2 regions of the Basilea psittacipulmonis DSM 24701 genome follow, and region 2 is predicted to be linked to the other one. Evidence: predicted binding sites of a transcription regulator. Region 2 holds the regulator's gene; the other holds the start of a gene.
What was found. The regulator sigma-54, encoded in region 2, starts transcription at its own class of promoters, with help from an activator protein. The targets are predictions, from matches to a motif close to TGGCANGNAANCTGCTTT.

Region 1: glnA (type I glutamate--ammonia ligase) is a predicted target of sigma-54. The motif match lies at 1,651-1,668, and genes of this name have one in related genera.

What each region holds. Positions count from the first base shown of each region.
Region 1 is NZ_CP009238.1:1,071,047-1,075,429, reverse strand. Features, by position in the region: gene yccS (YccS family putative transporter) at 1-1,244, opposite strand, end outside; gene glnA (type I glutamate--ammonia ligase) at 1,705-3,120, shown strand; gene glnL (nitrogen regulation protein NR(II)) at 3,203-4,279, shown strand; gene ntrC (nitrogen regulation protein NR(I)) at 4,276-4,383, shown strand, end outside.
Region 2 is NZ_CP009238.1:152,388-156,770, reverse strand. Features, by position in the region: gene IX83_RS00645 (peptide chain release factor 3) at 1-977, opposite strand, end outside; gene rpoN (RNA polymerase factor sigma-54) at 1,296-2,678, opposite strand; gene leuA (2-isopropylmalate synthase) at 3,104-4,383, shown strand, end outside.

The DNA.
Region 1 (4,383 bases), 920 kb from region 2:
AAAATCCAATAACCTAAATGAATATCAAAGCTGCGAATGATGACGCAGTCGATAAACGCAACGACCGCCATTCTCACGGCATGTCTAAAATAAGGCGATTTGACGGTTAAATTGTTTTTTAAACGAGTGATGCTTTCTTTAAAATGACTGGCATTGCTGGTGGCTAAGGATGCATCGTTCAAATGAGCAGGTAGGGTGCCTAAACGTTTGATTTGAACATTGATATCGCCCAAGTTTGTCACCAGTCTGATGAGATCGGCGTTTCTAGGTCTATTAGGATGTTCTTTAATAAATCGTTCAAGCGAGTGTTCTAGCCCCTCGTAAGCACGTTCAAGTTGTGGAAAGATTTTGAATTCCGTATCGTCGATTAATGTATTAGCGTATTGTCGGCAAGCACGAGCCTGTAAGTTTAATAATCGCTCGATTCTAAATAATAAGTCCGTGTGCTCTAATTCTGGCACGATTTCACGATAATCAACGTGAGAAGCACTGACGTGTTCATGAATATCTTGAGCGATAAAAAAATCATTTAATTGACGTCTGCGTCGATTAGGTAAACGTTGGCCTGCCAAACGATTAAACAAAATATCGCGTGTAGCATTAAAAGACTCTGTTACATCACGCGTTTTGGTGGCGAGTTCATACTCAGCCATATTCAACTCATCGTATTCATCAATCGCAAAAAAGCGTGCTTTAATCTGAATGTAGGCAGAGAGATGATAAAAACTTTTGGCCAAACTTTCTTGTACAGGGTGATTAGGAAAAATAATTTGAAAGGTTAGATTAACGCCTTGATAGATAAGACAGCCAATAATCAGCATCAGCGGGTTAATATACCATTCTAGTTGATCGGGAACGTAGGTCAAAAGAACGTATATGGCCACTAGTAATGTAGCAAAGGAAATAATTCGATAACGTGAATCGATCGCCCCCATCATAATCGTGGCAAAGGCGATAAAGGTGATTAATAACGTTGTATAGTAGGGGTTGGGGAGGGCCAATTGAACGAGACACGCACATAAACCAAACCCAAGAATAATGATAATAAGGTTTTTGATTCTACCGGTAATTCGATGGTCAACATCGCCCAAGCCTCCTGCAATCACTCCCAGAAACAGGGCCGTTGCCTCATACCTTAAATGAAATAAAGAAGTAATCACGCCCACTAAAATAAAACTAGCAATCACAGGCAAAAGCTGTACGGTTTTATTGTCAAGATGTAGAGGTTTTAATATGTGTTTCATCTTTGATAAAAGCGGTAAAAAAAACGCTATTATTATAATCCTTTGTTAAATAGGCTTCCACAACCGCCACCGTGACTTGTTTGGCTTGCTTTTTTATATGAATGATAAAAAGTGTGTAAATGCATGCAAACAATCTGATTGAAAAGCGTCCAAAAAAAAGCAGGAAAAACGGCAAACAATCTGATTGAAAGGCATCCAAACAAAACGCCGTAAATACATACAAACCATCTGACTTAAAAGAGTGCAAAAAATCTGACTTTTGTATTAGTCTGATTTATAATGGTGCAAAAGTGATTCATATTGGTGCATTTTTATCATCATGGATCGACGTTTACTAAACGCTTTAGGATGGGTATATAAAAAAATATCCCGATATTTCAGTTAGTAAGAGTAATGATAAAAATTTTGGCACAGTTTTTGCTTGTATAATAGTAACGAATGTCTTTTATTGGAGAAAGAAATGGCAAAAAAACCAGCAGATGTAATGAGTTTTATCAGTGAAAATGAAGTCGCTTTCGTGGATTTGCGTTTTACTGATACGATGGGTAAAGAACATCATATGACGTTACCCGTACACCAATTTGATGAAGATAAATTTGAATCAGGCCAGCCATTTGATGGTTCATCGATTGCGGGTTGGAAAGGGATTGAAGCGTCTGATATGTTGTTGATTCCTGATGCCAACACAGCTCGCATGGATCCTTTCCGTGAACAAGCGACTTTGATTTTAACGTGTGATGTCATTGAGCCTTCTGATTTGAAAGGGTATGACCGTGATCCTCGCTCTATCGCTAAGCGTGCTGAAGCGTATTTAAAATCATCAGGAATCGGTGATACAGCGTATTTTGGCCCAGAACCAGAGTTTTTTGTTTTTGACGGTATTCGTTGGGAAGATAATAAATCAGGCAACTTTGTGAAAATTACAGCTAAAGAAGCACCATGGGCAAGTGGCGAAGACTATCCTGAGGGAAATAAAGGACATCGTCCAGCTCACAAAGGCGGATATGTACCTGTTAGCCCTGTAGATTCTTTTAGCGACTTGCGTTCAGAGATGTGCTTGATTTTGGAAGAGCAAGGTGTGCCTGTTGAAATTCATCACCATGAAGTTGCTTCTCCAGGTCAGTTAGAGATTGGTACACGTTTTAGCACCTTGGTTGAGCGTGCAGATTGGAACCAGATCTTAAAATACACTGTATTGAACGTGGCGGATGCTTATGGTCAAACTGCAACGTTTATGCCAAAACCAATCTGTGGTGATAATGGTTCAGGCATGCATGTTCACCAATCTATCTGGAAAGATGGTCAAAACTTATTCGCAGGTAATGGTTATGCAGGATTGTCTGAATTTGCCTTGTATTACATTGGCGGTATTATCAAGCATGCTCGTGCCTTAAATGCGATTACTAACCCAACGACTAACTCTTATAAACGTTTGGTTCCAGGTTTTGAAGCCCCTGTGAAATTGGCTTATTCTGCACGTAACCGTTCAGCTTCGATTCGTATTCCTTACGTGGCTAATCCTAAAGCACGTCGTATCGAATGCCGTTTCCCTGATCCTATGGCAAACCCTTACTTAGCCTTTGCTGCCTTGATGATGGCTGGTTTAGATGGGGTCCAAAATAAAATCCATCCAGGGGATCCAGCGGATAAAAACTTGTATGACTTACCTCCAGAAGAAGATAAGAAAATTCCAACGGTGGCAGAGTCTTTAGAACAAGCATTAGAGGCTTTGGACAAAGATCGTGAGTTCTTAACTCGTGGCGGTGTGTTTAGTAATGATATGATTGATGCGTATATCGAATTGAAAATGGCAGAAGTCAATCGTTTACGTATGACCCCACACCCTGTAGAGTTTGATATGTATTACTCTCTATAATAAAAGTGGATTCATGTCGAAAATTTGAGTGCTGGAGCCAATTTCCAGCACTTTTTTTTAAACCATGGTGAATGAAAAAGCGATGCAAGATGATTTAACCAATTCTCTGATGACAGCTGTATTGTGTCTAGATGAACAAGGAGAAATTGTTTATGCCAATAATGCGGCAGAAAATATCTTCATGCGTTCTAAAAAATATCTATATGGACATCGGCTAGATGCGTTTATTTTGCAGGATCGCGAGTCAACAGATAGTTATCAATTGGCTTGGGCACGCTTGCAACATCCGCAAGAGTGCATGGTGACGTTCTATGCCTCGATATTTCAAGACGTATTGTCGTTTCATATCCCAGTTGTGTGTACGATTCAAAAACTCGAACAAGCTGATTTTTCCTATATGGTCGAGATTCGAAACCTTGCAGCGTTTGAAACGAATCATCAGCAATCTTCACAACAAGTCACGATTTATCAAGAAGTGTTGAGAAATTTAGCCCATGAGATTAAAAACCCTTTAGGAGGTATAAAAGGAGCGGCCCAATTATTAGCCTTAGAGCTGGAAAATAGTGATTATGTCGAATATACACAGGTCATTACGCAAGAGGTGGACAGACTGCAGTCTTTGGTGGACCAATTAGGTCGATCCTTTCAACATCCTTTAAACAAAATTAAACTGAATATTCATGAAGTGTGCGAAAGAGTCATAAGCTTGATTCATGCTCAATATCGCGATGAGATACGTTTGTTAAAAGATTATGATGCCTCCATTCCTTTGGTGCAGGCTGATTTTGATAAATTTGTGCAAGTGGTCTTGAATCTGGTTCAAAATGCTGCTCAATCTTGTATGCAAAAACGCCAAGAAAAAAGCGATTATCAGCCTGAGATTTTGATTAAAACGCGAGTGAATGTGTCAGAAATCATGCCAGGGCAATCGTCTGGAAAAATGATGTGCATTTCCGTTATTGATAATGGCGTGGGAGTTAGTGCGAGTGTTAAAGACAAGTTGTTTCATCCACTGGTGACAACCAAGCCAACGGGAACAGGTTTGGGCTTGAGTTTGGCTCAAGAACTGATGCATCTACATGGCGGATTTATTGATTTTGATTCTAATGCTTTGAAAACAGAATTTAGGATTTTTCTTCCATTGGAGGTCAACAAATGAGAGAAGTGTGGGTAATTGATGATGATCCTGCCATAAGATGGGTATTAGAGAAATCATTACAAAGAGAGCAGTTTGTGGCACGAACATTTAGTGCGTCGTCAGAT
Region 2 (4,383 bases):
CCTCTTTGAAAATGTCCTGAAGAGACGCGAATAAAGGCCACTCTATCACGATGAGCGGGATCCATATTAGCCTGTACTTTAAACACCACCCCCGTAAACTTAGGTTCTTCGGGCTTGACCAAACGTTGAACCGTTTCGCGAGGGCCTGGGGTCGGTGCAAAATCAACCAATGCATCCAATACCTCTTGAACCCCGAAATTATTAATGGCTGAACCAAAAAACACAGGCGTTTGCTTGCCCTCTAAAAAGGCTTGACGATCAAAGGCTGGAACCGCCTCTTGAATCAACTCTAACTCTTCTTTTGCCTTTTCATAATGCGACCCAAAGCGTCTAGCAATCTCGGGATTATCAAGCCCATTAATAAACTCATCAGCCTCATTACGTCTTTCCTGTCCCGCTTGAAACAGACGCATACGATCAAAACGACGATCAAAGACACCACCAAAAGACTTACCCATCCCAATTGGCCAAGACATCGGCACCGCATCCATGCCCAAATGATCTTCAATCTCAGCCAACAAATCTAGCGGCTGCTGCACTTCCCTATCCATCTTATTCACAAATGTGATGATAGGCGTATTTCTCGCACGACAAACTTGCAACAATCGAATCGTCTGCGGTTCCACACCATTAGCCGCATCAATCACCATCAAAGCCGCATCCACCGCCGTTAAAACTCGATACGTATCCTCAGAAAAGTCTTGGTGTCCTGGCGTATCCAACAAATTAATCACACAATCACGATATTCCATCTGCATCACCGAAGAAGCAACTGAAATACCTCTTTGTTTTTCAATCTCCATCCAATCCGAAGAAGCGTGACGACTTGCTTTTCTCGCCTTAACACTACCTGCAATTTGAATCGCCCCTGCAAATAACAATAACTTTTCAGTCAGCGTTGTTTTACCTGCATCAGGGTGCGAGATAATCGCAAACGTCCGTCTTTTCTGTATCTCGTGAAGAAAATTTTCCGCCATAATCGTATTTAAAAACAAAAAGTAAAACCATTTATTTTACTTCATCCCACGATACTTTTTTCCCTCGCCCACAAAATCTTCATAATCGTTGTGTGTACTTGGTGAATGCCTGATGCTCAAGCGTTATGGTTTGTAGATATGACAAGTCGTTCGTAAATCTGTGTTAATGAACGAATCAAGCCGTATTATTACAGCTCACACCCACCATCGTATTTTTAAACCGATCCTTTGTAGCGGTTTATTCTGAATATTTAAGATGCGATGATAAACACTGATGACGCGTAGATCCGCATATCGTTTTGAACATGTGCCTATATTCTATCTATCACTTTGAACAGATACATCCAAAAGCTGGTACTTCAAACGACGTTTAGCACGATTAGGCCATCCCATGGATTCACGGTACTTTGAGACGGTGCGGCGAGCGATAAAAATCCCTTTTTTAGACAACAATAATTGAATCTGCATATCAGACAAAGGACGTTCTTTATTCTCTTGAGCCATCATTTTCTGAATATGTTGTTTCACCACTTTGGCGGAGATGACCTTAGATTCATCAGCGTTTTGATCACGGCAAGCAACGCCCGAACCAAAAAAGAATTTCAACTCGAACACACCCCAAGGCGTATCAATGTATTTTTGATGAATCGTCCTAGACACCGTAGAGACGTGACAAGGCACCAAAGAAGCAATGTCTTTGAGGGTCAAAGGCAGCAACCCCTCCACCCCTTTTTCCAAAAAACCTTGCTGTGCTTTCATCACCAATATCGCCACTTTTGAAATCGTTTCCAAACGTGAGGCCAACTGGCCAATCGCTTGTTTGGCTTGTTCCAGCGGTTTAGCCATCTCTTTTTTATGCGTTTGAATCAATGTGGCATATTCCTGATTAATCTGCAATGTAGGACATACCTGAGGGTTCAAAGACACCGTAAAGGCCTCATTTTCCTTTTTTACCAGCACGTCTGGCACTATGTAAGACACATCTTGAGGCGACCACTGACTGCCAGGTGACGTATTTAAGTGCGTTAATAACTGATAGGCTTGTTGCACCTCACCCAAAGAAACACGAAAAGCTTTTTGCATCGCCTTTAAATCAATCTTTGACCAAGAGGAGGCTATTTGTTTCAACATTTTTTGGGCCAATACAACTGTGGCAACAGGAGCCATTCTCGCCAATTGCAAGGACAAACACTCATTAAGATTTCTTGCCCCAATCCCCGCGGGTTCTAAACTTTGTAAATGCGATAAAGCTTGCTGCAACATTGGCATCGACACATCGACATCATCATATTGCTCCAATTCCTCAAACAAATCAGGCAATTCATCGATTAAATACCCTCGCTCATCCAAATGAAACGCCAGAAACTTCACCAATAAATGCATATCATCATCCAGCATTAAACTGGATATTTGCTGATCCAGATAATCAAGCAAAGATTCTTTTGCATCGATATCCAGATTCATATCCTCATCGCTGGAAGAATAAGCAACTGCAGGCTCATAACTCAGCAAAGGATTGCTCAATGCCATTTCCTGCAATATTTCGTGTAAAGTTAAACTTGAACATTGCAACATTTGCAAAGACTGTCGCATCGACTGCGTCAAGTGTAATTGCTGTTGCTGTTTAATGCCCAGTTGTGTATTCAGATTGACCATGCCATTATTGTAACCCCTCAAAACATCACTTTTTACGGCATTCATCCATCTTGTTTTATTTGCCTATCATCGCAAGCATCCATCACACTTTCGACTGATACCCGTTCATACGTCATTGCGTGTTTTTATCGCACCTCAAAACATCACTTTTTACGGCATTCACGCTATAGCCATTATTTCTTTACCCGCTTAAACGTTCAAAATCTTAATGAATCGGCTTGACAAACTAATATTTTAAGTAGGATAATGGGTTGCTATGAATACGCAATCTTCTATATCTTTCGTATTATCTCGTTTTGCAGTTGCTTTGACAGCTGCGGTATCTCTTTGCGTATTATCTCTCCTCCTTACGATCGGTTACCGAGCCTAGCGCCCGCTCGTGGTAGTTCGGTAGCCCATCTATGCCACGAAAACATTTTCCCTATCATACTCAAACACTTTTGTGTTCTTAACTTTGGATAAGAATCATGATGCATACTAATCCTGAAAGAAAATATCAACCTTTCAAACCATTTGATAAAGACTTTTCTAGCCGAACTTGGCCCAGTAAAACCATCACCAAAGCACCGATTTGGCTAAGCACAGACTTACGTGATGGCAACCAATCTTTGATCGAACCCATGAACGCAGAACGTAAAATGCGTTTTTTCAAAATGCTTTTGGATATTGGGTTCAAAGAAATTGAAGTAGGCTTCCCATCCGCTTCTCAGACTGACTATGATTTTGTTAGAAAAATCATTGAAGAAAATCTTGTTCCAGATGATGTCACCATCGTCGTACTAACTCAAGCCAGACAAGACCTTATTCAGCGTACAGTGGAAAGTTTAAAAGGTGCTAAAAAAGCCATGATCCACTATTACAACGCAACAGCACCACAATTCCGTAAAATTGTTTTTAATAAATCTAAAGAAGACATTAAAGCCATTGCTATCCAAGGTATCCGCTGGATCAAAGAAGAAATGGCAAAATATCCTGAAACACAATGGTCGCTGAACTACAGTCCCGAAGTCTTTAGCACAACAGAACTTGATTTTGCAGTAGATATTTGCAATACGGTAGGTAAAGAATGGGGCTTATCTGCAGAAAAACCTATCATTTACAACCTACCTGCTACCGTAGAAACCAATATGCCGAATGTTTATGCGGACCAAATCGAATGGTTTTGTCGTCATATCGATCAAAGAGAACACTGCATCATCAGTATTCACCCACATAACGACAGAGGTAGTGCCATCGCGGATGCGGAGCTTGCTATGTTAGCTGGAGCTGATCGCGTAGAGGGCTGTTTATTTGGTAGTGGCGAACGTACGGGTAACGTTGACCTAGCTACCTTGGCATTAAACCTATACACACAAGGTATTCACCCAGGTCTTGACTTCTCCGACATCGACCAAATCCGCCGCACCGTAGAATATTGCAACCAATTACCCGTTCATCCTCGACATCCCTATGTTGGCGATCTTGTTTACACAGCTTTCTCAGGTTCACATCAAGATGCGATCAAAAAAGGATTTGCTCAACAAAAACCCGATGCAGTTTGGGAAGTCCCCTATTTGCCTATTGACCCAGCGGATGTTGGCCGAAATTACGATGCTGTTATTCGCGTCAACAGCCAGTCTGGTAAAGGTGGTATCGCCTACCTACTTGAACATGAGAAAGGACTAAATTTACCACGTCGATTACAAATTGAATTCAGTCGAATCATCCAACAGCTTTCTGATGCCAGTGGCGTAGAAATCAGTGCTGATAA